4 regions of the Achromobacter sp. KK8 genome follow, and region 1 is predicted to be linked to each of the others. Evidence: predicted binding sites of a transcription regulator. Region 1 holds the regulator's gene; each other region holds the start of a gene.

Region 1 (7,375 bases):
GCAATAAAAGCCAGCACGAAGTCCGCAAGCTGATCGCGGGTCCGTCGGTATTCATCTGCGATGAATGCATAGACTTGTGCAACGACATCATCCGCGAGGAAGCGCAGGCGACCGCGCGCGCGGCGATTCGTTCCGAACTGCCCACTCCGGCTGAAATCAAGACGTTCCTCGACCAGTACGTGATCGGGCAGACCTCGCCCAAGCGCATGCTGGCGGTGGCCGTCTACAACCACTACAAGCGCATCCGCCACGGCGAGATCAAGGGCGACGAAGTGGAGTTGTCCAAGAGCAACATCATGCTGATCGGCCCCACCGGGTCGGGCAAGACGTTGCTGGCGCAGACGCTCGCGCGCATGCTGAACGTGCCGTTCGTCATGGCAGACGCCACCACGCTGACCGAAGCCGGTTACGTCGGTGAAGACGTCGAGAACATCATTCAGAAGTTGCTGCAGAACTGCAACTACGAAGTCGAGAAGGCGCAGCGCGCCATCATCTACATCGACGAAATCGACAAGATTTCCCGCAAGTCCGACAACCCGTCCATCACCCGCGACGTGTCGGGCGAGGGCGTGCAGCAGGCCCTGCTCAAGCTGATCGAAGGCACGGTGGCCTCGGTGCCGCCGCAGGGCGGGCGCAAGCACCCCAACCAGGACTTCGTCCAGGTCGACACGACCAACATCCTGTTCATCGTCGGCGGCGCCTTCGACGGGCTGGAAAAGGTCATCCGCGACCGCACCGAAAAGTCCGGCATCGGCTTCTCCGCCTCCGTGCGCGCCAAGTCCGAGCGCGGCGTGGGCGAGCTGTTCTCGGAAGTCGAGCCCGAAGACCTGATCAAGTTCGGCCTGATCCCCGAGCTGGTCGGCCGCCTGCCCGTGGTCGCCACGCTGGACGAACTCGATGAAGCTGCCCTGGTGCAGATCCTCACCGAGCCCAAGAACGCCCTGCTCAAGCAATTCCAGAAGCTGTTCGCCATGGAAGGCGCCGAGCTGGACGTGCGGCCCGCCGCGCTCAAGGCCATCGCCCGCAAGGCGCTCAAGCGCAAGACCGGCGCCCGCGGCCTGCGCTCCATCATCGAGCAGGCCCTGCTCGACACCATGTATGACCTGCCGTCGCAAGGCAACGTCAAGCGCGTGGTGCTCGACGAAGGCGCGATCGAAGGCGAGGGCAAGCCCCTGCTGATCTACGCCGACGAGGAAGGGACGGCCGAAAAGCCCGAGCGCGGAGAAGTTCGCGACGCCGCAGCCTGACGGATATTTCAAAAAAACCCGTTTCCGTAACGGGTTTTTTTGTCTCCGGCGCCTGATTGAACGCACACTCCCAGGGTGCGTCCAATATAACGGGATGGCGGCCGCCGATTTTTTTTCCGTTTTGTTTATCGGGCCGCCGGGATCTTGAATTTTCGGCTATTGTTCCCATAACAGACGTAACTGACGGGGCTGTCCGGGTATACCCGGTCATCCTGTCCCCGATACGCCGAGTCATACCGAGGAACCTCCTATGTCTGCCAGCCAGACCCTGCCTTCCGACCCGATCGACCTTCCCCTGCTGCCGCTGCGCGACGTCGTGGTGTTCCCGCACATGGTCATCCCGCTGTTCGTCGGCCGTCCGCGCTCCATCCGCGCGCTCGAGGTTGCGATGGAAGCGGGCAAGAGCATCATGCTGGTGGCCCAAAAATCCGCCGGCAAGGATGATCCCACTCCCGAAGACGTCTACGAGATCGGCTGCGTCGCCGGCATCCTGCAGATGCTCAAGCTGCCCGACGGCACCGTCAAGGTGCTGGTCGAGGGCACCCAGCGCGCCCGCATCAACAGCATCGAAGACGCCGATTCGCACTTCACCTGCCAGGTCACCCCGATCGAGCCGGACGCCGTCCAGGGCTCCGAGACCGAGGCCCTGCGCCGCGCGATCGTTGCCCAGTTCGAGCAATACGTAAAACTCAACAAGAAGATCCCCCCGGAGATCCTGACCTCGCTCGCCGGCATCGATGACGCCGGCCGCCTGGCCGACACGATCGCCGCGCATCTTCCGCTGAAACTCGAGCAGAAGCAGAAGATGCTCGAGATCGTCGGCACCTCCGAGCGCCTCGAAGGCCTGCTCACGCAGCTGGAAACCGAAATCGACATTCTCCAGGTCGAAAAGCGGATCCGCGGCCGCGTGAAGAAGCAGATGGAAAAGAGCCAGCGCGACTACTACCTGAATGAGCAGGTCAAGGCCATTCAGAAGGAGTTGGGCGAAGGCGAAGAGGGCGCCGACATCGAGGAGCTCGAAAAGAAGATCATCGCCGCGCACATGCCCAAGGAGGCGCGCAAGAAGGCCGATGCCGAGCTCAAGAAGCTCAAGCTCATGTCGCCCATGTCGGCCGAAGCCACCGTGGTGCGCAACTACATCGATACGCTCATCAATCTCCCCTGGAGGAAGAAGAGCAAGATCAACAATTCCATCTCCAATGCCGAGACGGTGCTCGACAACGACCACTACGGCCTGGAGAAGGTGAAGGAACGCATCCTCGAATACCTCGCCGTGCAACAGCGCGTGGACAAGGTCAAGGCGCCGATCCTGTGCCTGGTCGGTCCTCCGGGGGTCGGCAAGACCTCGCTGGGCCAGTCCATCGCCAAGGCCACGAACCGCAAGTTCGTGCGCATGGCCCTGGGCGGCGTGCGTGACGAAGCCGAGATCCGCGGCCACCGTCGTACGTACATCGGCTCGATGCCCGGCAAGATCGTCCAGAACATGTCGAAGGTCGGCGTGCGCAATCCCCTGTTCCTGCTCGATGAAATCGACAAGCTGGGCATGGATTTCCGCGGCGATCCCTCGTCGGCGCTGCTCGAAGTGCTGGACCCGGAACAGAACCACACGTTCCAGGACCACTACATCGAAGTCGACTTCGACCTGTCGGACGTCATGTTCGTGGCCACCAGCAACACGTTGAACATTCCGCCGGCCCTGCTGGACCGGATGGAAGTGATCCGCCTGTCCGGCTACACCGAGGAAGAAAAGATCCACATCGCCCGCGACCATCTGCTGCCCAAGCTGATGAAGAACAACGGCGTCAAGGATACCGAGCTGACCGTCGACGACAGCGCGCTGCGCGACATCGTGCGTTACTACACCCGCGAAGCCGGCGTGCGTGCGCTCGAACGCGAAGTGGGCAAGATCTGCCGCAAGGTGATCAAGCAGCTGCTGACCCAGAGCGACCGCGCCAAGGCCGAAGGCAAGACCTTCGAACTCAAGCCGGTCAACGTCACGGGCGAGAACCTCAGCGACTACCTCGGCGTGCGCCGCTACACCTTCGGCATGGCCGAAAAGGAAAACCAGATCGGTCAGGTGACCGGCCTGGCCTGGACGGAAGTCGGTGGCGACCTGCTCACGATCGAAGTGGCGGACATGCCCGGCAAGGGCGTGATCCAACGCACCGGTTCGCTGGGCGACGTGATGAAGGAATCGGTCGAGGCGGCCCGCACCGTGGTGCGCTCGCGGGCGCGTCGCCTGGGCTTTGCCGACAGCGTGTTCGAGAAGCACGACATGCACGTGCACGTGCCGGAAGGCGCGACCCCCAAGGACGGTCCGTCCGCCGGTATCGCGATCACCACGGCCATGGTGTCGGCCCTGTCGCGCATCCCGGTGCGCGCCGACGTTGCCATGACCGGCGAGATCACGCTGCGTGGCGAAGTCCTGCCGATCGGCGGCCTGAAGGAAAAGCTGCTGGCCGCCCACCGCGGTGGCATCAAGACGGTCTTGATCCCGGAAGAAAACGTCAAGGATTTGGCGGAGATCCCGGACAACGTCAAGAACCATCTCGAGATCGTGCCGGTCCGCTGGATCGACAAGGTGTTGGAGCTGGCCCTGGAACGCCTGCCGGAGCCGCTGGCTGAAGACGAAGCGGTCAAGGAACCGCTGGTCGCCAAGCCGGCCGAACCGGGTTCCACGGATCCGGTGCTCAAGCACTGATGTCCGGCCCACGGCGCCCCGCGAGGGGCGCCGTCAAAAATAAACCCCGCTTGCGCGGGGTTTGTTTTTTGGCGCGGCCGTCGGGCGGGCGCCAGGTTGGGGCGGAAGGATCAGTGCAGCGCGTGCGGACGGATCAGTCCAACGGCAATGCCTTCCAGCGCGAATTCCTGGTCGGCCTCGACCACGATGACGTTGAAGTCGGGATTCTCGGGCAGCAGTTCGATGCGGCCGTTCTGGCGCTGTAGGCGCTTGACGGTGACGTCGTCGCCCAGCCGGGCCACGACGATCTGGCCGTTGCGGGCCTCGGACGCTTTCTTGACGGCCAGCAGGTCGCCTTCGAGGATGCCGGCGTCGCGCATGCTCATGCCGCGCACCTTGAGCAGGTAGTCCGGCGCCTGGGCGAACAGGCTGGAATCGACGCCGATCTCGCGTTCGACGTGTTCGGTGGCCAGGATAGGGCTGCCGGCCGCCACGCGGCCCACCAGCGGCAGCAGCAGCTGCGCCAGGCCGGGCAGGGGCAACGGCGCCTGGGACGGCGTCGGGGAGTTGTCCTTCAGGCGGATGCCGCGCGAGGCGCCGGCCGTGAGTTCGATGGCGCCCTTGCGGGCCAGGGCCTTCAGATGGTCTTCGGCCGCGTTGGGCGAGCGAAATCCCAGGGCCTGGGCGATTTCGGCGCGGGTGGGCGGAAAGCCGGTGCGCGCGACGGTCTGCCGGATGAGGTCCAGGATTTGCTGTTGACGATCAGTGAGTTTGCTGGCCATGGCGATGATCCGTTGGGTGTCGGACTGTACATATATACAGCGGCATTCTGGGGGACATAACGCAAAAAAGCAAGCGTTGATCGGGCATGGTTTTGTGACAGGCAATGAAAACGGGACCCGAAGGTCCCGTTTGGGGTGACGCTGGCGCTGAGTCTTAGAGCACCGCGGCGATGCCCTTGGCCACCTGGTCGATGTTGCCGCTGTTGAGCGCGGCCACGCAGATGCGGCCGCTGGAGACGGCATAGACGCCGTGCTCTTCGCGCAGGCGGTCGACCTGGGCCGAGGTCAGGCCCGAGTACGAGAACATGCCGCGCTGCTGCAGCACGAAGCTGAAGTCCTGCTTGCCGCCGTGTTCCTTGATCTTCTCGACCAGCTGCTTGCGCATCAGGCGGATGCGGTCGCGCATGGCGCCGAGTTCCTCTTCCCACATGGCGAACAGTTCGGGCGAGTTCAGCACCGTGGAGACGATCGTGCCGCCGTGGGTGGGCGGGTTGGAGTAGTTGGTGCGGATGACGCGCTTGAGCTGGCTCAACACGCGGGCGGCTTCGTCCTTGCTGCCGGCCACGACCGTCAGGGCGCCGACGCGCTCGCCGTACAGCGAGAACGACTTCGAGAACGACGAGCTGATGAACATGGTCAGGTCGAGGTCGGCGAACAGGCGCACGACCGCGGCGTCTTCATGCAGGCCTTCGCCGAAGCCCTGGTAGGCGATGTCCAGGAACGGCACCAGCTTGTTTTCCTTGACGACCGCGGCGATCTGCTTCCATTGGTCGAAGGTGGGGTCGACACCGGTGGGGTTGTGGCAGCAGGCGTGCAGCACGACCACGGTGTTGGCCGGCGCGGCCTTCAGGGCGGCCAGCATGCCGTCGAAGTTCAGGCCGCGGGTGGCCGCGTCGTAGTAGGCGTAGGTGCCGACTTCGAAACCGGCGCGCTCGAACAGCGCGCGGTGGTTTTCCCAGCTGGGGTCGCTGATCAGGACCTTCGAGGTCGGCAGCAGCTGGCGCAGGAAGTCGGCGCCGATCTTGAGCGCGCCGGTGCCGCCCAGGGCCTGGGTGGTCAGGACGCGGCCGGCGGCGGCCAGCGGGGAATCCTTGCCGATCAGCAGGGCTTGCGCGCCCTGGTTGTAGCCAGCGATGCCTTCGATCGGCAGGTAGCCGCGGGCGGCGGCGGCCTCGATGCGGGCGATTTCCGCCTTGCGCACGGCGCCCAGCAGGGGAATCCGGCCCTGGTCGTCGTAGTACACGCCCACGCCCAGATTGACTTTACCGGGGCGGGTGTCCGCGTTGTATTGTTCGTTCAGGCCAAGAATGGGGTCGCGCGGCGCGAGTTCGACGGAATCGAAAAGGGTGCTCATGGGACTCTGCTGAGGGTGAGTGGACGCAGTCGGAAGTGCTGTGGATAATGGGGGGTTTACCCTGGGAACAGTCTAGCATGCCTAAGAGCGCAATAGACCCGAGCGCGGCGGGTGCCGCAGCCGTTGGCGCGGTCACCGACGGGGCGACCGATGGGCCCTCTGGCGCTGCCGTGGCGGCTCCGGAGGCCGGCCCGGGGTATGTCGATTTCCCGGACAGCCCATTCCACCTGTATCAACCCTATCCGCCTGCCGGCGACCAGCCGGGCGCAATAGAGGGACTGATCCAGGGCGTGCAGGACGGCCTGATGTACCAGACCCTGCTGGGCGTGACCGGTTCGGGCAAGACCTACACCATGGCCAACGTCATCGCCCAGCTCGGGCGGCCGGCGCTGGTGCTGGCGCCCAACAAGACGCTGGCGGCGCAGCTGTACGCCGAAATGCGCGAGTTCTTTCCCAAGAACGCCGTGGAATACTTCGTTTCGTACTACGACTACTACCAGCCCGAGGCCTACGTGCCGACGCGCGACCTGTTCATCGAGAAGGATTCGTCCATCAATGAACACATCGAGCAGATGCGGCTGTCGGCCACCAAGAGCCTGCTGGAACGGCGCGACACCATCATCGTGGGCACCGTGTCGTGCATCTACGGTATCGGCAACCCCGGCGACTACCACGCGATGGTGCTGATCCTGCGTGCCGGCGACCAGATTTCGCGGCGCGAGATCCTGGCGCGGCTGGTGGCCATGCAGTACACCCGCAACGACGCCGAGTTCACCCGCGGCGTGTTCCGGGTACGCGGCGAAACCATCGACATCTTCCCCGCGGAAAGCGCCGAGCTGGCGCTGCGCCTGACGCTGTTCGACGACGAAATCGAAAGCCTCGAACTGTTCGATCCGCTGACCGGCCGTATTCGCCAGAAGCTGCCGCGCTTCACCGTCTACCCGGGTTCGCACTACGTGACGCCGCGCGACACCGTGCTGCGCGCCATCGAGACCATCAAGGAAGAGCTGCGCGAGCGCACCAAGCGCTTCGTCGATGACGGCCACCTGGTGGAAGCCCAGCGCCTGGAGCAGCGCACCCGCTTCGACCTGGAAATGCTGCAGGAACTGGGGTTCTGCAAGGGCATCGAGAACTACTCGCGCCATCTGTCGGGCGCCGCGCCCGGCGAGCCGCCGCCCACGCTGATCGACTACCTGCCCGCCGACGCGCTGATGTTCATCGACGAAAGCCACGTCACCATCGGCCAGCTCAGCGCCATGTACCGCGGCGACCGCTCGCGCAAGGAAACCCTGGTGCAGTATGGTTTCCGGCT
Region 2 (7,375 bases), 2.1 Mb from region 1:
TGGCGCCCGCGCGCCACGGCAGCCCTAGTCGCCGAGGTCCTCGACCGGTTCGGCGTAGAGCGGAAACACCACCCGGATGCGAGTGCCGGGCAGGTCGGAGTGCGGGGTCGGATGGTCGCTGATGAGGACGGTCGCCTGGTGCTTCTGGGCGATTTCCCGGACGATGGCCAGGCCCAGTCCGCTGCCGTCGGACAGGGTGCCCAGCACGCGGTAGAAGCGGTCGAACACGCGTTCGCGCTCTTCGAGCGCGATGCCGGGGCCGGAGTCCTCGACTTCCAGCACGGCCTGCCCATCGAGGGCTTGCACGCGCACCGTGATGTGGCCGCCGCGCGGCGTGTAGCGCAGCGCGTTGTCGACCAGGTTGTTGAGCAGCTCGGCCAGCAGCAGCGGGTTGCCGTTGATCTCGACCGGGGTCTCCGAACCCTCGAAGCCCAGGTCGGTGCCGAGCGACAGCGCCTGCGGCACCCAGTGCATGGCCTGCTCATAGGCGATGGCGTTCAGGTCGGTGGCGGCCAGCCCGATGGCGCTGGGGTTTTCGGCCCGCGCCAGCAGCAGCAATTGGTTCACCAGGCGGGTGGCGCGTTCGGAACCGGTCACCAGTTGGCGCAGGCTGGCCTGCATTTCCTCGGGACTGGCGTCGCGCAGGGCCAGCTCGGCCTGGGTGCGCAGGCCGGCCAGCGGCGTCTTCAGCTGGTGCGCGGCGTCGGCGACGAAGCGGCGCTGCGCCTGCACGTTGGCGGACAGGCGGTCGAGCAGGTCGTTCATGGCCGCCACCAGCGGCGCGATCTCGGAGGGCGCGGCGCGTTCGTCGATGGGCGACAGGTCGTCCGGCCGGCGCGCCCGCAGCCGCTGCTGCAGCGCGTTCAGCGGCGCGACGCCGCGCGACAGGCCGAACCACACCAGCAACACCGCGATCGGCAGCACCACGAACTGCGGAATGATCACGCCCTTGATGATGTCGTTGGCCAGCTGGGTGCGCTTTTCCACCGTCTCGGCCACGATCAAGAGCGCCGGCTGGGTATTGGGCAGGTTCAGGTCGACCCAGGTGAAGGCCAGGCGCACGCCGAAGCCGCGCAGGGTGTCGTCCTCGTACTGGACTTCGCCGGGGCGCGGCTGGCCAACCGAGGCCGGCAGCGGCAGGGCGCGGTCGCCGCCCAGGTATTCGCCGCGGCTTCCCAGGGCCAGCCAGAACACGCTGTCGGTTTCATCGGCGCGCAGCACCTCGCGCGCCGGGTCGGTCATGCGCAGCACCGCGCGGCCATCCTGGGCATGGACCTGGCGCGTCAGCACGTGCAGGTTGTTGGCCAGCGCGCGGTCGTAGGGCACGTTGGCGATGTTCTGCGCCACCACATAGGTGATGGCGACGCTCATGGGCCACAAGAGGAACAGTGGCGCCAGCATCCAGTCGAGGATCTCGCCCAGCAGCGAGCGCTGCGGTGGCGCGAAACTGGGGCCGCGGGCCCCGGCCTGCATCACATCCAGCGCTTCCTGGTTGAGCGCCTCCGGCTGTGGCGGTTCAGCTTGCGAGGTAGGCCGCACCCTGGTCCCGTTCGAGGCAATAGCCCAGGCCGCGCACCGTCACGATCTTCACGCCGCTGGGCTCGAGCTTCTTGCGCAGGCGGTGCACGTAGACTTCGATGGCATTGGTGCTGACTTCCTCGCCCCATTCGCACAGATGGTCCACCAGCTGGGTCTTGCTGACCATGCGGCCGCTGCGGGTCAGCAGGATTTCCAGCAGGCTGACCTCGCGCGCGGACAGGTCCAGCGTCTGGTCGTCGACCGTGGCCACGCGTCCGGTCTGATCGAACACCAACCGGCCATGCTTGAGCAACGTGGCGCCGCCGCCCGCGCCGCGGCGGGTCAGGGCGCGCACGCGCGCTTCCAGTTCCGACAGGGCGAAGGGCTTGGCCATGTAGTCGTCGGCGCCCAGGTCCAGCCCCTTGACGCGCTGCTCGATGCTGTCGGCGGCGGTCAGGATCAGGACAGGCAGGGCGGAATTGCGGGCGCGCAGCCGGCGCAGGACCTCCAGGCCGGCCAGTTGCGGCAGGCCCAGGTCGAGGATCAGCAGGTCGAAGGCCTGGGCCGCCAGCGCCGAATCGGCCGCCAGGCCGTCGCGGACGGCGTCGACCGCGTAACCGTTGTGGCGCAACGAGCGTGACAGGCCGTCGGCCAGGATGCTGTCGTCTTCCGCGATCAGGATGCGCATGGGCAGTCGAAAAGAAGAAGGGCGCCGGGTGAGCGGCGCACGCGTGCCGCCCTCGGTGGGATGCCGGGGCGGCGTGCCGGGAGCGCAATGGGGACATAGCGCCAGTTTTTTCCCCGATTCTGTCATATGGCACCGGGCTTGCCCACTCAGGGAATACGTGGAAAACTGTGGCACACTGGTTTTTTGTACAGTACAATCCGATGCCATAATCTGCGCTATCGCTTTACCGATCACCGCTTCAGCGCCACAGCTTTCACTGCCAATTTTCTGGCAACAGCTGTCAGCAACGGCCCGATCACCCCTTGCGACAACCCGCGCGCTGACCGACACCCCGTGCCGCGCCCCGATACGTTACAGACCAGACCTGACAGGACACTACATGGACGACAAAACCACCAAGGCCGCCGCCGCGGAAAAAGCCAAGGCGCTGGCCGCCGCGCTCTCGCAGATCGAAAAGCAGTTCGGCAAGGGCTCGATCATGCGCTACGGCGACAACGAGGTCTCGCATGACATCCAGGTGGTGTCGACCGGCTCGCTGGGGCTGGACATCGCGCTGGGCGTCGGCGGTCTGCCGCGCGGCCGCGTGGTAGAAATCTACGGTCCGGAATCCTCGGGCAAGACCACGCTGACCCTGCAGGTCGTGGCTGAAATGCAGAAGCTGGGCGGCACCTGCGCCTTCGTCGACGCCGAACACGCGCTGGACGTGCAGTACGCCTCGAAGCTGGGCGTCAACCTGTCCGACCTGCTGATCTCGCAGCCGGACACGGGCGAGCAGGCCCTGGAAATCACCGACGCGCTGGTGCGCTCGGGTTCGGTCGACCTGATCGTGGTCGACTCGGTCGCCGCCCTGGTGCCCAAGGCCGAAATCGAAGGCGAAATGGGCGATTCGCTGCCCGGCCTGCAGGCCCGCCTGATGAGCCAGGCGCTGCGCAAGCTGACCGCCACCATCAAGAAGACCAACTGCATGGTCATCTTCATCAACCAGATCCGCATGAAGATCGGCGTGATGTTCGGCAACCCCGAAACCACCACGGGCGGCAACGCGCTCAAGTTCTACGCCTCGGTGCGCCTGGACATCCGCCGCATCGGCTCGATCAAGAAGGGCGACGAGGTCGTCGGCAACGAAACCCGCGTCAAGGTGGTCAAGAACAAGGTCGCGCCCCCGTTCAAGCAGGCCGAGTTCGACATCATGTACGGCGCCGGCATCTCGCGCGAAGGCGAAATCATTGACCTGGGCGTGGCCGCCAACGTGGTGGACAAGTCGGGCGCGTGGTACAGCTACAACGGCAACCGCATCGGCCAGGGCAAGGACAACGTCCGTGAATACCTGAAGGAACACAAGGAACTGGCGATCGAGATCGAAAACCGGGTCCGCGAGAACCAGGGCATCGTCAGCCGCGCCGCGGAATTCGTGCCCACCGCCGAAGACGACAGCGAAGAGTAATCGCGTCGCCCCTTCACCGGATAGCGCCGGGCCCGCCAGCCCGGCCGCCAGCGGCAGGCTCCCGTCCCGGGAGGCCTGCCGCTGGCACATAGAGGAAGCGCATGAGCTGGAAACCGCCCGTCACGTCCGCTGATCGCCTGCGCGCCAGGCTGGACGATGAATTCGAGACCGTGGCCAAGCCCGAAGGACTGCGCCGCACGTCGGACCTGCGGCGGGCCGCCGAATCCACCGGGGCGTCCGGCCAGGAACCAGAGGGCGCCGGCGCGCCGGCGTCGCAGTGGCAGCGCAGTTCCGAACGGCGCGCGGCCGGCGGGCGCGGCCGGCGTGGCAAGGGCGGTGATGATGGCGATGGCGCGGGCGAGGGGGCGCAGCCATCCGAAGACAAGTCGCGCCCGCGCCCCAAGGGGCCGTCGCTGAAAATGCGGGCGGTGGGTTATCTGTCGCGGCGCGAGCATGCCCGCGATGAGCTGGCGCGAAAACTCGCGCCCCATGCCGAAGACCCCGATGAGGTCGAGCGCGTGCTGGACGCGCTGGAAAAGGAAGGCTGGCTGTCGACCGAGCGTTTTGCGCAAAGCCTGGTGCACCGCCGCGCCTCGCGCCAGGGGGCGGCCCGCATCGTGCAGGAATTGCGCCAGCACGGCGTGGATGATGCCCAGGTATCCGAGCTGCGCGAGCAATTGCGCGCCACCGAATACGAGCGCGCGCTCGAGGTCTGGCAGAAACGCTTCGGCGCCAAGCCCGAGGATCGCGCCGCCTATGCCAAGCAGGCCCGCTTCCTGGCCAGCCGCGGCTTCGCGCATGACGTCATCCGTCGCATCCTGGGCGCGGGCGACGACGACTGAGCGGGCCGCGCGGCGAGGGCCATTGCCGGCCCGTCGTTGCCTTTTCCTATTTCGCCGACTTGATGCCGCTCAGCGTCTTGAAGCAGACGTCGCGCGTCAATGTCAGGAATTCGTCGATGTACGAGGCGTCGGTGTCCTCGCTGCGCACCGTCGCGTACAAGGTGCGCCACACGCCTTGGGGCCCCAGCCGGCACTGGCGCAGCCAACCCTGGTTCATGTATTCGGTCAGCGCCCAGTTGGGCAGGGCGGCCACGCCGCGGTTGCTGGCCACCAGCTGCGCGATGATGGGCGTCAGTTCCGCCTTGCGGATGGCGGCCGGTTCGACGTCGGCGGGGTCCAGGAAGGCCGTGAAGATGTCCAGGCGCTGCTTGTCCACCGGATAGGTGATCAGCGTCTGGTCGGCCAGTTGATCGGGCATGACGAACTTGCTGCCGGCCAGCGGATTCGATTCGGACACGGCCAGCACCAGCTCGTACTTGAACAGGGGCAGGTACTCGACCGCGTCCAGCGGCTGCGGGTCGGACGTGATCACCAGGTCGAGGTCGCCGCGCACCAGCGCGGGCAGGGGGGCGAACGAGAAGGCCGCCGACAGGTCCAGCGCCACGTCGGGCCATTGCGCGCGGAAGGCGTCGAGCGCCGGCATCAACCACTGGAAGCAGGAATGGCAATCGATGGCCAGGTGCAGGCGGCCGGTGCGGCCCGCGGCCAGCCGCTGCAATTCCCGTTCGGTGGCGCGCATGCGCGGCAGCACTTCGTCGGCCAGCGCCAGCACGCGCAGGCCCGCCGTGGTCAGGCGGGCCGGCCGGGTGCGGCGGTTCAGCAGCGGCGTGCCCAGCCGGGTTTCGAGGTCGCGCAACTGATGCGACAAGGCCGACTGGGTCAGGTGCAGGCGCTCGGCGGCTTCCTGCAGGCTGCCGCCTTCGCGGATGGCGGTCAACGTTTCGAGGTGGCGGATTTCCAGCATGGGGCGGCGGTAGCGGTGAGGATGGCGCCGTCGCCGGGGGGGCAACACGGCGGGAACTCCCGACCAGGGGCGGGAATGAACTTATATTCTATGAGATTTTTTCATCTTATGAATGTAGACATTGATTTTGATTCATTTTGCTTTGGGTCCAGAATAATCGGCACTTGAACAAAATTTGTCTAAGACGCGACTGCCATGACTACGATTCATAATTTGGGGTTCCCCCGCATTGGTGCCCAGCGCGAACTGAAGCGCGCGGTCGAAGCCTATTGGGCGGGCAAGCAGACCGGCGAAACGCTGGAGCAGACCGGCCGCGAGCTGCGCGCCCGGCACTGGCAGGCGCAGGCCGCCGCCGGGGTCAAATTCGTGCCGGTGGGCGATTTCGCCTGGTACGACCAGATCCTGGAATGGACCACGCTGTTGGGCGCCGTGCCGGCGCGGTTCGGCCAGAAGGACAATGAGCCGGTCTCGCTGGACACGCTGTTCCGCATGGGCCGCGGCCGCGCCCCGTCGGGCAAGCCCGCCGCCGCGTGCGAAATGACCAAATGGTTCGACACCAACTACCACTACATCGTGCCGGAACTGGTGCCGGGCCAGGCCTTCCGCATCGCGCGTGAATCGCTGTTCGAGCAGATCCGTGAAGCGCAGGCGCTGGGCCATGCCGTCAAGCCGGTGATCCCGGGTCCGCTGACCTGGCTGTTCCTGGGCAAGGGCGACGCCTTTGCCGGCGGCGCGGCCGACGCGGCCAAGCTGCAATTGCTGGCCAACCTGCTGCCGGTGTACCAGGAAGTGCTGGCCCGCTTCGCCAAGCTGGGCGTGGAGTGGGTGCAGATCGACGAACCCATCCTGGTGCTGGACCTGCCGCAAGCCTGGCGCGATGCCTTCAGGCAGGTCTACGCCACGTTCTCGGCCAGCCCGGTCAAGCTGCTGGTCGCCACCTACTTCGATGGCCTCAAGGACAACCTGGGCACGGCGCTGGCGCTGCCGGTAGCCGGCCTGCACGTGGACCTGGTGCGCGCTCCGGAGCAACTGGGCGACGTGCTGGCCGGCCTGGGCGCCGACAAGGTGCTGTCCGCCGGCGTCATCAACGGCCGCAACATCTGGCGCACCGATCTGGACGCCGCCATTGCGACGCTGGCGCCCGTCAAGCAGCAACTGGGCGAGCGGCTGTGGCTGGCGCCGTCGTGCTCGCTATTGCACGTGCCGGTGGACCTGGCCAACGAAACCGAACTGGACGCCGAGCTCAAGAGCTGGCTGTCGTTCGCCGCGCAGAAGCTGGACGAGTTGAGCCTGCTGGGCCGCGCGCTGGACAGCGCCACCGAGGCCAGCGTGCAGGACGGCCTGGCCCGTCAGCGCGCCGCCCTGGCCGCGCGTCGCTCGTCCGCCCGCATCCACAACCCCGCCGTGGCGCAACGCATGGCCGCCTCGGCCGCGGTATCGCGGGACCGCGCGCCTTTCGCCGGCCGTATCGCCCGGCAGCAGGAAGAGCTCGGCCTGCCGGCGTTCCCGACCACCACCATCGGTTCGTTCCCGCAGACCGCCGAGATCCGCGCGCTGCGCCGCGACTGGAAGGCGGGCGCGCTGACGGATTCGGCTTACGAGAGCGCCATCCGCAAGGAAATCGAGGAGGTGATCCGATTCCAGGAGAAGGTCGGCCTGGACGTGCTGGTGCATGGCGAACCCGAGCGCAACGACATGGTGGAGTACTTCGGCGAGCTGCTGGCCGGCTTTGCCTTCACCAGGAACGGCTGGGTGCAGAGCTACGGTTCGCGTTGCGTCAAGCCGCCGATCATCTTCGGTGACGTGGCGCGCCCCGCGCCGATGACGGTGGGCTGGTCCTCGTACGCCCAGTCGCTGACCGACAAGCCCGTCAAGGGCATGCTGACGGGTCCGGTCACCATCCTGCAGTGGTCGTTCGT
Region 3 (7,375 bases), 2.2 Mb from region 1:
ACTTCGATGCCGGCGATTTGCGGCGAGTACAGCTGGAACGTACGTTCCACGGCTTCACCCGACGAAATCTTGCGCACGGTGAACGCGGAGTTCAGGCCGCGGTTGCGCTTGGCGATCACGACGCCTTCGAAGGCCTGCACGCGCTTGCGGGTGCCTTCAACGACGTTCACGCTCACGATGACGGTGTCACCAGGAGCAAATTCAGGCTTGGCTTGACCGCCGGTCAGGCGGGCAATCTCTTCCTGTTCCAGGATAGCGATAAGGTTCATTGAGAACTCCTAGATCATCATGCCTTTGCGGACTAAAGCGCTTTGCCGTTCGATGTTGTTCGGGCCGGGGCTGAAAAACCGCGCCTGGCCGTGTACCGCAAGCAGAGGATGAGATTTGGCAAACCAATGATTCTACACCAAAATTTGCCCGGTGCCTCAGGTAACATGACGCCCTGCCCGCGGGTTTGCGGTACCCTAGCGGTTTATGTAACAAACACGTCATAAGACGCTGTTCCCCTCATGTCGTACTCGTCCCTGTTATTGGTCGTCCTGGCGGCGATGGCCCACGCAACGTGGAATCTGCTCGCCAAGCGCGCGGCCATGGTGGGCGCTCCATTCGTCTTCGCCTACGGGCTGTGCGCCTCGGTGCTGTATGCGCCATGGGTGGTATGGGTACTGTTGCATGACGGCATGACGTGGACCTGGCCGGTAGTCGGCGCGATCCTGACCTCCAGCCTGTTGCATCTGGGCTACAGCCTGTGCCTGCAGCGCGGTTATCAGGTGGCGGATCTATCGGTGGTCTATCCCATTGCGCGCGGCACCGGCCCCCTGCTTTCGACCACCGGCGCCTTCCTGCTCCTGCGCGAGCCCGCCACCGGCACCGGCATTGCCGGCATGCTGTGCGTGGTGATCGGGGTGTTGCTGATCGCCACCCAGGGACGGCTGTCGATCTTCCGCAACCCACAGGCCTGGGTCGGCGTGCGCTGGGGCATGGTGATCGGCCTGTTCATCGCCGCCTACACCGTGGTGGATGCCTATGGCGTGAAGGTGCTGCTGATCAGCCCGGTGCTGTTCGACTGGTTCACCTGTGTCACCCGCACCGCCATGATGACGCCGCACATGCTGAACCGCCGCGCCCAGGCCTGGGAATCGATGCGTGGGCATTGGCACCTGGCCCTGGCGGTGGGCTTGCTGTCGCCGCTGGGGTACATCCTGGTGCTCTACGCGCTGCGCAACGGCGCACCGCTGAGCCTGGTGGCGCCCGCCCGCGAAATGTCGATGATGCTGGGCACGCTGGCCGGAATGTTCCTGCTGCGGGAAAAGGTCGGCCCCGGCAGGCTTGCAGGCTGTCTGTCGATCCTGGCGGGCGTGATACTGCTTGGCTCGACCTGAGCCTTCGCCGGCCCCGTGGCGGGCCGGCGGCGAAGGCGCCGCCCTGCGCCCGGGTGCCGGCCCGGGCGGCGACGAGTCCTTCAGAAGCCGCCGGCCACGCCCAGCCACATGAGGGCGGGAATCATCGCGCCCCAGGCCAACACCAGCACCACGTCCAGCACCATGCTTTTCACGCTGACCTGATCCGACACCGGCTCGACCGTGGCATTGCCCAGGCTGCGCTCGCGCGGGCCACGGACGACGGACGCGCCAGCTTCGGCGGCCGGGGGGAACGGCCATTTGCCAGGCAGAGCGCGCTCACGCTTGCGTGGCTCGGTCTCGACGGGCGCCGTCGGGGCAGCGCCGACAGGCAACGCCAGGTCCACCGTCGCCGCGCCAGCCGCCGCCCGGCCCGTCGCCGCGCCGGACCAAGGCGTGGCCAGCCCCGAAAAACGGGCGCCAAGGGCCCTGACGCGTTGAGCGGCACGGCGCAGCGGCGTGAGGGAAACGGCGGCGAGATCATCCGGCAGGACGGAAAGTTGAGCGGTGTTCATGGGGAACTCCTTTAACGCGATCAAGAACCGCGGCACGACGCCACGGCGGCAACCCGGGCAAGCCGCGGGTCAGTCGAACAACGACAGCTGGCCGGCGACCATGGCGCGCAACTGGCGCGCACCGCGCCCGTAGGCGCCGGCCGCCGGCGCGGCACTGGCAAAAGGGACCCCTGAAGACGCTTTCGCGCCAGCCGGGGATGGAAAAACGGGGATATCAGCCATATTGGCGCCCGGGCCGAACAAGGCGGCGGATGCGCCAACCGGCGCAGGCGGCTGGAAGCGGTCGCAGTCGAGCGCCAGGCGATGGCGGTTCAGGCCCAGCTTGCGGGTGGCCACGGCAAAGCGCTGGCGCAGCAGGTCGGCCCAGATGCCGGTGCCGCGCATGCGCGAACCGAAGTTGGGATCGTTGCGGCGGCCGTTGCGCAGGTCTTCGATGCGGTGCAGCACGCGCTGGGCGCGGTCGGGGTAATGGGCGTTGAGCCAGTCCTCGAACAGGGTTTTGACTTCCCAGGGCAGGCGGATGACGGTGTAGCTGGCGTAGTGCGCGCCCGCCGCCTTCGATTCCTGCAGGATGTGTTCCATGGCGTCATCGTTGATGAACGGGATCACGGGCGCCACCAGCACGCCGACCGGCACCCCGGCGGCGGTGAGGCTGCGCACGGCTTCCAGGCGGCGCCAGGGGGCCGCGGCGCGCGGCTCCAGCGTGCGGGCCATGCCGGCGTCGAGCGTGGTGATGCTCATGTAGACGACCACCAGGTTCTGTTCGGCCAACGCCGCCAGGAGGTCGAGGTCGCGCGCCACCAGCGCGTTCTTGGTGACGATGGTGACCGGGTGGCGGGTTTCGAGCATCAGCTCGAGCATGCCGCGCGTCAGGCGCCAGTCGCGCTCGATGGGCTGGTAGGCGTCGGTGGCCGATCCGATGTTGATGGGCGACGGCTTGTAACCCGGGCGGCTGATTTCCGCCCGCAGCGCCTCTACCGCGTTGGCCTTGGCCACCAGCCGCGTCTCGAAATCGAGGCCGGGAGAGTAGCCCAGGTAGGAATGGGTCGGGCGGGCATAGCAATAGACGCAGCCATGCTCGCAGCCACGGTAGGGATTGACGGCGACGTCGAAGGGGATGTCCGGCGAATCGTTGCGCGACAGGATCTTGCGGGCCTCTTCGGCCGTGACGGTGGTCTTGGGCGCGGCGGGCGCCCGGCGGTCGTCGGGCAGGATGGGGATGACGGCGGCCGCGGGCGTAACGGCGGCGGCATCGGCCTGGTCTACCAGGCCGAGCGTGTCGGACGCGCCATCGGGAGAATTATTGGGGACAGCATCGACGAAATCTACCGGGAGGCCCGAAGCGGACCAGCCATCGTCGACCTGCACGCGGTCATCTTTCTGGAAGCGATGCCGAACATTAGTAACCGCACCCCGACCGCGCAAGGCGGCGGGGGCGGCAGCCGGGGACCCAGAACCGGCGGGAAAAGAATGATCGGTGCGTGCCATGAAAACTACTGTACAAAAACACAGTGGTTTTGACAAGCACCAAAAGCCTTTCCGTAAGACAGCCCCACTTTACCGCAAGACGAAGACGGCGTCCGGAGAATTCGATTTCATCTTGCGATATCGCCCGGAAACCCGCGCCAGCATTAGGTTTGGAATAAAAACAACACCGCAGAGACAAGCTCGGCCGAGGCGTTTCCGCCCCGGCTTGCGGTTTACCGCAGCATGCCCGCCGCCGCGGTCTGATGCGTGGCTTCGTCGATCAGGATGAATGCGCCGGTGGCGGGTACATCCGCATATCGATCGATCGCCAAGGACTCGCGCGTGGTGAACGTGACGCGGCCGATGTCGTTCATGCGCAGCGTGCCTTCGGTGTTCTCCACTTCCTGCAATTCGTGGATGTCGCGATGCGTGAGCACCGCGCGGATCTTCGCCGACGTCAGGCGCGTGCCATGCTTGAGCAGATACTTGCGCGCAGGGTTGAGCGCCTGCGCGTCGAGCCAGCACAGCTCGGCCTCGAACTCGCGCGCCACCTGCGCCGGCGCCGACGCATGCACGATCACGTCGCCGCGCGACACGTCGACATCGCGGTCGAGCACCAGCGTGACCGAATCGCCCGCCACCGCTTCATCCAGCGCGCGATCGAACAGCCGCACCTCCTGCACGCGCGCGGTCACGCCCGAGGGCTGCACCGCGATCTCGTCACCCGGACGCAGCACGCCGCTGGCAATGCGGCCCGCGTAGCCGCGGAAATCATCCTTGAGGCTGCCGTCGTGGCGCGACACCCATTGCACCGGAAAGCGCAGCGGCCCGGCGCGGCCATCGGCCGCCAGATCGAGCGATTCCAGCAGCGTCAGCAGCGGCTGGCCCGTGTACCAGGGCGTCTTGTCCGACAGCGTCACCACGTTGTCGCCGTTCAGCGCCGACAACGGCAGCGCGTCGAAGTGCGCGATGCCGAGCTTGCCCGCCAGGTCGGCGTAGGCGTCGCGGATGCGCTCGAACACGGCGGGGTCCCAGTCCACCAGGTCCATCTTGTTGATCGCCACCACGATGTGGCGGATGCCGAGCAGGCGGGCGATGGTGCTGTGGCGCTTGGTCTGCGGCAGCAGCTTGCCGTCGGCCGCGCGCGTGGCGTCGATCAGGATCACCGCCACGTCGGCGGTGGACGCGCCGGTGACCATGTTGCGGGTGTACTGCTCGTGGCCGGGCGCGTCGGCGATGATGAACTTGCGCGCCGGCGTCGAGAAATAGCGGTAGGCCACGTCGATCGTGATGCCCTGCTCACGCTCGGCTTCCAGGCCGTCGGTCAGCAGCGAAAAATCGATGGCGCCCTCGGCCACGCGCTTGTACTTGGCGCGCGAGATGGCGTCGAGCTGGTCGGCGAACACGCCCTTGCTGTCATACAGCAGGCGGCCGATCAGCGTTGATTTGCCGTCGTCGACCGAACCCGCGGTGATCAGGCGCAGCACGCCCGTGTCGGCGCCGGAAAGAAAAGAATCGTTTACTGCGTTCATATGCGTCCCCTGTGGGCCGGGCTGGCGCCGGCCGCTCATGCAATCAGAAATAGCCTTCCTTCTTGCGGCGCTCCATCGAGGCCTCGGAAGTCTGGTCATCCATGCGCGTGGCGCCGCGCTCGGTGATGTCGGTCACCGCGGTCTCGGCGATGATGGCGGCGGTATCGGCGGCCTCCGAGGCCACCGGGCAGGTGCAGGAAATGTCGCCCACCGTGCGGAAACGCACCGACAGGCGCTCGACCGTATCGCCGTCCTGCGGCGGCGTCAGGCGCGTCACCGGCACCAACAGGCCCTTGCGCCGCACCACCTCGCGCTGGTGGCTGAAGTAGATCGACGGCAGCGCCAGCCGTTCGCGCTGGATGTACTGCCAGACGTCCAGCTCGGTCCAGTTGGAGATCGGAAACACCCGCATGTTCTCGCCGCGGTGCACCTTGGTGTTGAACAGGTTCCACAGTTCCGGGCGCTGGGCCTTGGGGTCCCACTGGCCGAACTCGTCGCGAAACGAGAAGATGCGTTCCTTGGCGCGCGCCTTTTCCTCGTCGCGGCGGGCGCCGCCGATGCAGGCGTCGAAGCCGAATTCCTCGATCGCCTCCAGCAGCGTCACGGCCTGCGCCGCGTTGCGCGAATCGGTCTCGCGCCGCAGCACCACGCTGCCGCGCTTGATCGAGTCTTCCACGCTGCGCACGATCAGGGTCTCGCCCAGCTCGGCGGCGCGGGCGTCGCGAAAGGCAATGACCTCGTCGAAGTTGTGGCCGGTGTCGATGTGCATCAGCGGGAACGGAAAGCGTCCCGGGCGGAAGGCCTTTTCGGCCAGGCGCAACAGCACCACCGAGTCCTTGCCGCCCGAAAACAGCAGCACGGGCTTCTCGCTTTCGGCGGCCACCTCGCGCAGGATGAAGATGGCTTCCGATTCCAGCCAGTCCAGGTGGCTGCGTTGGATCACTGCGGACATGAATATTCCCCTAAAACGGATTTCTGATGGGTGGCGGCGTCAGTCGCGGGGAGCCGCGACGATGCCGATGACCCGGTTGCCTGCGTGCAGGCCGCATTCCTTGGAATCCGACGACTCCCACCACCAGCGCCCCGCGCGCAGGTCTTCGCCCGGGCGGATGGCGCGGGTACAGGGTTCGCAGCCGATGGACGGATAGCCCTGGTCGTGTAGCGGGTTGTACGGAATGCCGAGGGCGCGGATCACGCCCCAGACGTCCGCTTCGCTCCATTCGGCCAGCGGGTTGAACTTGTAGAGCCCGAAGGTGGCGTCGTCTTCTTCCAGGTGCAGCTCGCCGCGCGTGGCCGACTGCGCCCGCCGCTGCCCGGTGATCCAGGCGCCGCGCCCGGCCAGCGCGCGCTTGAGCGGCTCGACCTTGCGGATCTGGCAACAGGCCTTGCGCAGCTCGACGCTTTCGTAGAAGGCATAGGCGCCATGCTCGGCCACGTGGCGTTCGACCGCGTCGCCGTCGGGCCGGTACACGGTGACCTCGCGCCCATAGCGCTCGCGCACCGCGTCCAGCACGCCCAGCGTTTCCGCGTGCAGCCGGCCGGTGTCGAGCGTGAAGACTTCCAGGCCCAGGCCGGCGCTGTAGATGGCGTGCGTCAACACCATGTCCTCGGCCGCCAGCGACGACGCCAGTGCCGCATCGGGATAGCGCCGCTGGATGTCGGCCAGCCGCGCCTGCAGTTCGTCCCAGCGTGCTGCCAGGGCCGGCTCCAGGCCGGTATCGAGTGCGGCCGCCGTCATGCTTGCACCGCGAAGATACGGGCCCGGCGCGGGCGGGCCAGCAGCACGTCGCCATCGCGCAGGCCGAGCTCCCGGTACAGGTGCTCGGGCACCTCGGCCTCGATGACGGCGTCGGAATCCTCGCTGGCCAGTTCCAGGTAGGCGCTGGGGCCGGCCAGGTAGGCATGGGACAGGCGCACCGGAATGCCGGCGGCGCCGGCCCGATAGCGCTCGATGTCGAATTCGTGCGGCCGCACATAGGCGGTGGCGCGCTGCGCCTCGGCCTGCGCCAGTTCGGGCGCCGGCAACGACAGGCCCGCCCCTTCCCAGACGCCGCGGCTGGCCACGCCCTGCAACTGGTTGACGTCGCCCAGGAAGCCATAGACGAAGGGCGTGGCCGGCCCTTCCCAGACTTCGCGCGGCGTGCCGACCTGTTCGATCTTGCCGGCATTCATCAGCACCACGCGGTCGGCCACCTCCAACGCCTCTTCCTGGTCGTGCGTGACGAACACGCTGGCCACGTTCAGCTCGTCGTGCAGGCGGCGCAGCCAGCGCCGCAGTTCCTTGCGCACCTTGGCGTCGAGCGCGCCGAAGGGCTCGTCCAGCAACAGCACGCGCGGTTCCACCGCCAGCGCGCGCGCCAGGGCGATGCGCTGGCGCTGGCCGCCCGACAGCTGCGCCGGGTAGCGCTCCGCCAGCCAGTCCAGCTGCACCAGATTGAGCAGGTCATGCACCTTGCGCCGG
Region 4 (7,375 bases), 550 kb from region 1:
GTGCCGCCGGGTTCGGGGAACAGCGTGGTGCTGGCGGCGGGCTGTTCGGTGGTGTCGGGCGCCAGCAGCGTCACCGCGATCACCGGCGCTTCGAGCGTCAGGCGGCCGAGCTTTTCGCGCAGCAGGTTGAGGATCTGCGGCGCCTGCCACACGGGCTGCGCCAGCGCCAGTTCCAGGTCGGTGGGCGGGCGCGCATGGCGGCCGCGTTCGTGGTCCAGGCGCAGCAGCACGCGCCGCACCGCCAGTTGCCGCGCCGCCAGCCAGCCGCCCAGTTGCTCGGCCAGGCGCCGCGCCACGGCCAGCACCGCGTCGGTGTGCTCGAGGTATTCCATCAGTTCGATGCGGCGCTCGAAGCGCGGCGGCGGCTCGATCCAGCGATGCAGTTCGGGCGACTGGCCATAGGCCGCGTCCAGCGCTTGCAGCAGGTCGGGCGCGCTGCGCCGTTGCAGGCCGGCGCGCGGCAGGGCGCGCAGGTCGGCCAGGGTGTGGCAGCCGATGTCGTTGAGCCAGTCCAGGCGCGGTCGGGCCTGGGGCAGCAGGGCCACGGGCAGGGCGTCGAGCCGGCGCGCCAGGGTGCGCGGGGTGAGCACCCGGCGCGACGGCCGGCGTCCGCCGCGGTGCGCCAGCAGCCAGGCGCCGGCGGCGGTGGGCGCCATGCCCAGCGACACGCGCAGGTCCAGCGCGGCCAGCGTGGCGGCCACGCGCCGGTGCAGCGCGCGCGGCCCGCGAAAGAACAGCAGGCTGGCGCCGACGTTGAGCAGCACGGTGTCGTCGCCCGCCAGCGCGACCTCGGGGGTGTATTGCAGCAGCGCCAGCGCCGCGCCTTGCAGGGCGTCGGCCTCGGCCAGCGGGTCGCGCGCCAGCAGTTCGACCTCGGGCGCGATGGCGGCCGCGCCGCCGCGGCGCATGCCCGGGCGCACCCCGGCCTGGCGCGCGGCGGGCGTGAGGGCGGCGACGCGTTCCTGGTCGAGGACCGCGTAGGCCTGCGCCTCAAGCGGCCAGTGCGGGCGCAGGGCGTCCAGCGGCAGGCAGCGCAGGCAGGCGGCGATCCAGAGGCGCATGGCGGGTGGGCGCCAGGACGCCGGGCTCCAGGCCCACGTACAGCGGGGCCTCGCAGACCGGTCCGCGGCGCTTGAGGATATGGACGGACAACCCGCCCGGCGCGGGCGCGAGCGCCAGGCGCAAGGGGGCGGGGGTGGCGTGCTGCGCGGCGCTGGCCGGGCGCAGGGCGACGAACAGCAGGTCGCTGGCCTGGGCCGCCAGGTGCAGCCGGCGCAGCGATTCGGGGCGCACGTGCGGCAGCCAGCAAAGCAGGGCGCCGCAGCTGCCGTTTTTCAGGATCTGCTCGGCGGCCCAGAGGGCGTCCAGGGGTTTTTCGGGGGCGACCCAGAGCAACTGGCGCGGATCGAGCCGCCAGCTCATCCAGCTGGCGATGTGCGGCGCGTGGGGCGGCTGCACCAGGGCGATGGGGCGGCGCGTTTCCAGTTGCGCCAGGGCCGGGCGCAGCAGGCGGATTTCGCCGATGCCGGGTTGCGGGGCCAGCAGCTCGATCAGCGAGCCCAGCGGCCAGCCGCCGTCCGGCAGCTCGGCCGACAGGGTGGGGTGGCCGGTGGGCAGGCTGCGGGCGGCGCCGCGCGCCAACTGGGTGGCGCGCCACAACGCGGGATGGATCTGTTCTGGCGACGGCATGGCGGGCGGGCGACCCGGTTTTCCTGGGTGAAGACTCGGTGGGCGGCGGACGGCCGGGCGGAGGACGCCTGGCCGGAATCGCTTATTGCTGTATGAATATACAGTATTTTACCTGACCCGGAAGGCACCGGATGTATCAGTCGCTTGCACCGTATTGGTGCGCGCCGCAAGGCCCGCTTCGAGGCGCGATGCGCCGTCGTCACCCCCGCCCCGCCCATGGAAGGGGCTGGTCATTAACCCATGCACGACTTGGCACGCTTCCTGCTTGTGTCCCCATGTCACCGTCTCCTCACGCAACAACGTCCAACAAAAGGAGTGCTGAACATGGCCCATCAACCGGAAAGAATCGTCGAACTGTCGCGCCGCGTCGAGCGCATTTCGAACGAGAAGATCGAGAGCATCGTCGATATCAACCAGCAGGCCAAATACCTGTCGCTGAACGCGCGCATCGAGGCCGCGCGCTCGGGCGAGGCGGGGCGCGGGTTCGCGGTGGTGGCCAACCAGGTGCAGTACGTGTCCGAGCAGATCACCGGCATCGCCGACGCGCTCAAGGAGGAGCTGGCCGGTTCCATCGCCGACCTGATCCGCATCGGCGAAAACACCCTGCACGAGATCCGCGGCTACGAGGGCCGCCGCCTGGGCGACCTGGCGCTGAACATGATCGAGACCATGGACCGCAACCTGTACGAGCGTTCCTGCGACGTGCGCTGGTGGGCGACCGATTCGTCGGTGGTGCGGGCCTTGCAGGAACCCGGCGCCGACAGCGCGCGCCACGCCAGCGGGCGGCTGGGCGTGATCCTGGACAGCTACACGGTCTACCTGGACCTGTGGGTGGCCGACGCGCAGGGCCGGGTGGTGGCCAATGGCCGCCCGGACCGCTATCCGCAGGCGCGCGGCGCCAATGTCAGCCATGCCGAGTGGTTCCGGCGCGGGATGGCCGCGGCCGACGGCGGCGAGTACGTGGCCATGGATATCGACAGCGAGCGCCTGCTGGACGGCGCCCACGTCGCCACCTACGCCACCGCGATCCGGCGCGACGCCGACAAGCACGGCGAGCCGCTGGGCGTGCTGGGGGTGTTCTTCGACTGGAGCCAGCAGGCCGCCAGCATTGTCAAGTCGGTGGGGCTGTCGGAAGAGGAATGGGCGCGCACCCGCTGCCTGCTGGTCGACAGCCGCCAGCGCGTCATCGCGGCCTCGGACGGCGCGGTGTCGCTGAAAGAGCGCTACGTGCTGCGCCACGACGAGCGGCCGCGCGGCTACTACGAAAACGCCGATCGCGGCCTGGTGGGGTTCGCGCTGACGCCGGGCTATGAAACCTATGCCGGCCTGGGCTGGTACGGCGTCATCACGCAGCGTCCGCGCGACAGCTTCCAATAGGCGGCGGCGCGGGCCGGGCGGCGTCCGGGCGCGTGGCCCAGGATGCCTCCCGGCCCGCACGCGGCTCAGGTCCGCGCGGCCCGGCCGGCGGCTACCGGTTCGTCCTGCGGCACGCCCGCCGCGCGGTCGGCCTCGAAGCCGTAGAACTGCATGTCCTGGTAGCGGATCCAGCGCGACTTCTTCACCAGCCGGTGGCCGATCCAGAACGCCAGGAACAAAGGGATCGCCAGGTAGGTCGAGACCACGCCGATCCAGTCGATGCGCTCGTCCAGGAAGGCCTGGTAGTTCTGGCCCAGCGTGACCAGCAGGCACAGCACGAAGGCCAGCAGCGGGCCGAACGGGAACAGGCCGGCCTTGTAGGGCAGGTTGGCGGTGTCGTAGCCGTGCTTCACGTAGCCCTGGCGGAAGCGGTAGTGGCTGACCGCGATGCTGAGCCAGACGATGAACTCGGTCATGCCGGCGAAGTTCAGCAGCCAGATATAGACCGCCTTGGGGCTGTAGACCACGCTGAACATGCACAGGCAGGCCAGCGCGGTGGTGGCCAGCAGCGCGTACAGCGGCACGCCGTTGCCGGTCAGGCGCTTGAACACGGCCGGGGCCTGGCCCTCGACCGCCATGTTGAACAGCATCCGCGTGGCCGCGTACATGCCCGAATTGCCGGCCGACAGCACCGAGGTCAGGATCACCGCGTTCATGATGGTGGCCGCCGACAGCAGCCCGGCGTGCTGGAACACCAGCGTGAAGGGGCTGACGGCGATGTCCTCGACCTCGTTGCGCAACAGCTGCGGGTCGGTATAGGGAATCAGCAGGCCGATGATCAGGATCGCCAGCACGTAGAACAGCAGGATGCGCCAGAACACATGGTTGATGGCGCGCGGCACGTTGCGGCGCGGGTTCTCGGATTCGCCGGCGGCCACGCCCACCAGTTCGGTGCCCTGGAACGAATAGGCCACCACCATGGCCACCCCGACCCAGGTGGCGACGTTGCCGACGAACGGCGCCTCGCCCACGGTCCAGTTGCGCAGGCCGACCGGCGCGTCGCTGTGGATGATGCCCACCAGCATGGCCAGGCCCAGCACGATGAAGCACAGCACCGCCACCACCTTGATGATGGCGAACCAGTATTCGGCCTCGCCGAAGCTGCGCGCCGAGAAGGCGTTCAGGCCGAAGGTCAGCGCCAGGAAGGCGACGCTCCAGATCCAGCCGGGGGTATCGGGGAACCAGTACGCCATCACCAGTTGGGCGGCCACCACGTCCACCGCCACCACCGTGGCCCAGCTGAGCCAGAAGTTCCAGCCTAGCGCGAAGCCGAAGCCGCCGTCCACGTAGCGCGAGGCGTAGGTGCAGAACGAACCCGACACAGGCATGAAGGTGGCCAGTTCGCCCAGGCTGGTCATGATGAAATAGACCATCAGGCCGATCAGCAGGTAGACCGTGAGCGCGCCGCCCGGGCCGGCCTGGGCGATGGCCGCGCCCGAGGCGATGAACAGGCCCGTGCCGATGGCGCCGCCCAGGGCGATCATGGTCAGGTGGCGCGCCTTGAGCACGCGGTGCAACTGGTTCTTGCCGGCCGGCGGGGTTCCCGAGTCTGTCGTCGGTGTTTTCATGGAATGCACAGGTTGATGCAAAGCCCCGCGCCGACCGCGAACGCCCCTGAGCGCCTTGTGGACACCGGGGGCAGGAGCCGGCCCGGGGGGCGCTTTGCCTAGGATTGCGTATGACGGGCATTTTACAATGGCGCTATCCAGTGCCTGTCCGGAGCCGTAGCATGGCCACTTCTTCCCCCGCGTCCCCCCACGAAATCGAATTCCTGCCCGAACCCGGCACCGAGGTGCGGCAGCTGTTCATCCTGCTGCATGGCGTGGGCGGCACGCCCGCCAACCTGGTGCCGCTGGCCGAGGCGGTGCGCGCCGCCTTTCCCGCGTCGGCGGTGCTGATTCCCGAGGGCTTCGAGCCCTTTGACGGCGGCGGCGCGGGCCGCCAGTGGTTCTCGGTGCGCGGCGTGTCCGAGGACAACCGGCCCGAGCGCGTGGCCCAGGCCCTGCCGCCGCTGGAGGCCTACGTGAAGGCGGCCCAGGCCCGCTTCGGCCTGTTGCAGTCCGACACCGCGCTGGCCGGTTTTTCGCAGGGCGCCATCATGGCGCTGGAACTGGTGCAGGCGCACGACGGCATGGCCGGCCGCGTGATCGCCTTTTCGGGCCGCTATGCGCAGCTGCCCAAGGCCGCGCCGCAGTACACCACGCTGCACCTGCTGCATGGCGCCGACGACCCGGTCATGCCGGTGGCCTTGATCCAGGCGGCGCAGGCGCGGCTGGACGAGCTGCACGGGGATTCCACCATCGACGTGGCCACGCACGTCGGCCACGAACTGCATCCGGCCCTGATCCAGCGCGCCATCGTGCGCCTGCAGACTTGCGTGCCGCTGCGCAGCTGGGAGGCGGCGCTGGGCCTGAACCAGTCGCCGCCCGATGGCACCACGCTGCATTGAAGGCGCGCCGGTGAGCCCCGCCAAATCCTCCGCCGCCGCGCGCGACGCCGATCCGGTCGGCGGCGCGCAGAGCATCTTCCGCGTGCTGCGCATCCTCAAGTACGTGGGGGCCGCGCCCGCGCGCGGCGTCGGCCTGACCGACGTGGCGCGCGACCTGGGCCTGACGCCGCCGACCGCGCACCGCATGCTGTCGGCCCTGCTGCAGGAGGGCTTCCTGGCGCTCAATCCCAAGCTCAAGACCTACAGCCTGGGGCGCGAGTCGTACATCCTGGGGCTGGCGGCCGAAAGCCGCCATGGCATCAAGGCGATCGCCGAATCGGCGGTGCTGCGGCTGGCGCAATCGACCGGCGACACCAGCTTCCTGTCGGTGCGTTCGGGCCACGAGGCGGTCTGCGTCGACCGCAAGACGGGCGATTTCCCCATCAAGATCCTGACGCTGGAGGTCGGCCACCGCCGCCCGCTGGGCGTGGGGGCGGGCAGCCTGGCGCTGCTGGCGTTCCTGCCCAATGACGATATCGAGCGGGTGCTGGCGCGCTACGACGCCTCGGCCGCGCCCGACCTGCCGTCCACCGCGATGCTGCGCGAGGACATCGCCGCGGCCCGCAAGAATGGCTATGCGCTGAACCCGGGGCGCATCATCCCGGACATGCTGGGGGTGGGCGTGCCGGTGTACGACCGCGAGCAGCATGTGGTGGCCGCGCTCAGCGTGGCCGCGATCCGCTCGCGGCTGTCGGGGGCGCGGTTGCAGGAAGTGGTCGCGGCGCTGCAACGCGCCGCCACGGAACTGGGCGCCGAACTGGCGCCGCGGCCGGCCTGACGCGCGGCGCCGGCCGGCCCGCTATGCCGGCTATCGCCCCGCGCAGGACTTGCCGCCGTCCACCGGCAGGCACACGCCGGTGATGTACTTCGCTTCGTCGCTCGCCAGGAACAGCGCCGCGTGCGCCACGTCCCAGGCGTCGCCCATGCGGCCCATCGGACTGGCGGCGTTGCGGCGCCGGCGCATTTCCTCCACGTCCTCGAACTGGCCGGCGATCTGGGTGTAGATCAGCGGCGTGTCCATCACGCCCGGCAGCACCGCGTTGACGCGGATGTTGTTGGGCGCATAGCGCACCGCCAGGGCGCGGGTCAGGTGATTCAAGCCGGCCTTGGCGGCGTAGTACGAGGTATACGGGTAGGTGTTGACCTGGATCGAGGCCAGCGACGAGATGTTGACGATGCTGCCGCCGCCCTGGGCCAGCATCACCGGCAGCACGTGCTTGCAGGTCAGGAACACGCCGGTCAGGTTGGTGTCCATGACGCGGTGCCAGCTCTCCTCGCTGGCTTCGATCGGGTCGCCCATCTCGGTGATGCCGACGTTGTTGTGCAGCACGTCGATGCGGCCGGCCTCGGCCAGGGTGGCCCGCACCGACGTCAGGATCTGCGCGCTGTCGGTCACGTCGGCCGCCAGCGCGGTGCAGCGGCCGCCTTCGTCCAGGATGATGCGGCGGGTTTCCTCGGCCGATTCCGCCCGCAGGTCCACCGCGAACACGTGGGCGCCTTCGCGGGCATAGAGCGCGGCGGCGGCGCGGCCGTTGCTCCAGCCCGGTCCGGACGAGCCCGCGCCGAACACCAGCGCGGTCTTGCCTTGCATGCGCTGGCCCATGTCAGTCCACCGAGATGTGCGCGAACTCGGCCACCTTCTTCCACTTGGCCACGTCTTCCTTGATCATCGCGGCGAAGGCTTCCGGCTTGTCGGCCACCACGTAGGCGCCCACGCCGGCGTACTTGGCCTGCACCTCGGGGTCGGCCAGCGCGCGGCGCGAGGCCTCGCCCAGCTTGGCC

Evidence for each region. Region 1 encodes LexA, which represses DNA repair genes until DNA is damaged. Its sites were predicted from a motif close to ACTGTATNNNNATACAGT; they were not measured.
Region 2: a site for LexA is predicted at 2,381-2,398, ahead of recA (recombinase RecA). Genes of this name have one in related genera too.
Region 3: a site for LexA is predicted at 3,411-3,428, ahead of ACVN9Z_RS14790 (PA0069 family radical SAM protein). Genes of this name have one in related genera too.
Region 4: a site for LexA is predicted at 1,777-1,794, ahead of imuA (translesion DNA synthesis-associated protein ImuA). Genes of this name have one in related genera too.

What each region holds. Positions count from the first base shown of each region.
Region 1 is NZ_CM135178.1:5,450,857-5,458,231, reverse strand. It holds gene clpX (ATP-dependent Clp protease ATP-binding subunit ClpX) at 1-1,247, shown strand, start outside; gene lon (endopeptidase La) at 1,498-3,948, shown strand; gene lexA (transcriptional repressor LexA) at 4,059-4,709, opposite strand; gene ACVN9Z_RS25075 (amino acid aminotransferase) at 4,864-6,063, opposite strand; gene uvrB (excinuclease ABC subunit UvrB) at 6,234-7,375, shown strand, end outside.
Region 2 is NZ_CM135178.1:3,323,920-3,331,294, forward strand. It holds gene ACVN9Z_RS15315 (sensor histidine kinase) at 25-1,401, opposite strand; gene ACVN9Z_RS15320 (response regulator transcription factor) at 1,517-2,206, opposite strand; gene recA (recombinase RecA) at 2,586-3,650, shown strand; gene recX (recombination regulator RecX) at 3,752-4,492, shown strand; gene ACVN9Z_RS15335 (LysR family transcriptional regulator) at 4,539-5,456, opposite strand; gene metE (5-methyltetrahydropteroyltriglutamate--homocysteine S-methyltransferase) at 5,652-7,375, shown strand, end outside.
Region 3 is NZ_CM135178.1:3,216,459-3,223,833, reverse strand. It holds gene rplS (50S ribosomal protein L19) at 1-269, opposite strand, end outside; gene ACVN9Z_RS14800 (DMT family transporter) at 510-1,382, shown strand; gene ACVN9Z_RS14795 (hypothetical protein) at 1,463-1,915, opposite strand; gene ACVN9Z_RS14790 (PA0069 family radical SAM protein) at 1,985-3,403, opposite strand; gene ACVN9Z_RS14785 (sulfate adenylyltransferase subunit 1) at 3,616-4,914, opposite strand; gene cysD (sulfate adenylyltransferase subunit CysD) at 4,958-5,866, opposite strand; gene ACVN9Z_RS14775 (phosphoadenylyl-sulfate reductase) at 5,906-6,652, opposite strand; gene ACVN9Z_RS14770 (sulfate/molybdate ABC transporter ATP-binding protein) at 6,649-7,375, opposite strand, start outside.
Region 4 is NZ_CM135178.1:4,902,103-4,909,477, reverse strand. It holds gene ACVN9Z_RS22735 (Y-family DNA polymerase) at 1-1,061, opposite strand, end outside; gene imuA (translesion DNA synthesis-associated protein ImuA) at 991-1,689, opposite strand; gene ACVN9Z_RS22725 (methyl-accepting chemotaxis protein) at 2,014-3,066, shown strand; gene ACVN9Z_RS22720 (amino acid permease) at 3,132-4,673, opposite strand; gene ypfH (esterase) at 4,835-5,554, shown strand; gene ACVN9Z_RS22710 (IclR family transcriptional regulator) at 5,565-6,371, shown strand; gene ACVN9Z_RS22705 (SDR family NAD(P)-dependent oxidoreductase) at 6,402-7,196, opposite strand; gene ACVN9Z_RS22700 (Bug family tripartite tricarboxylate transporter substrate binding protein) at 7,198-7,375, opposite strand, start outside.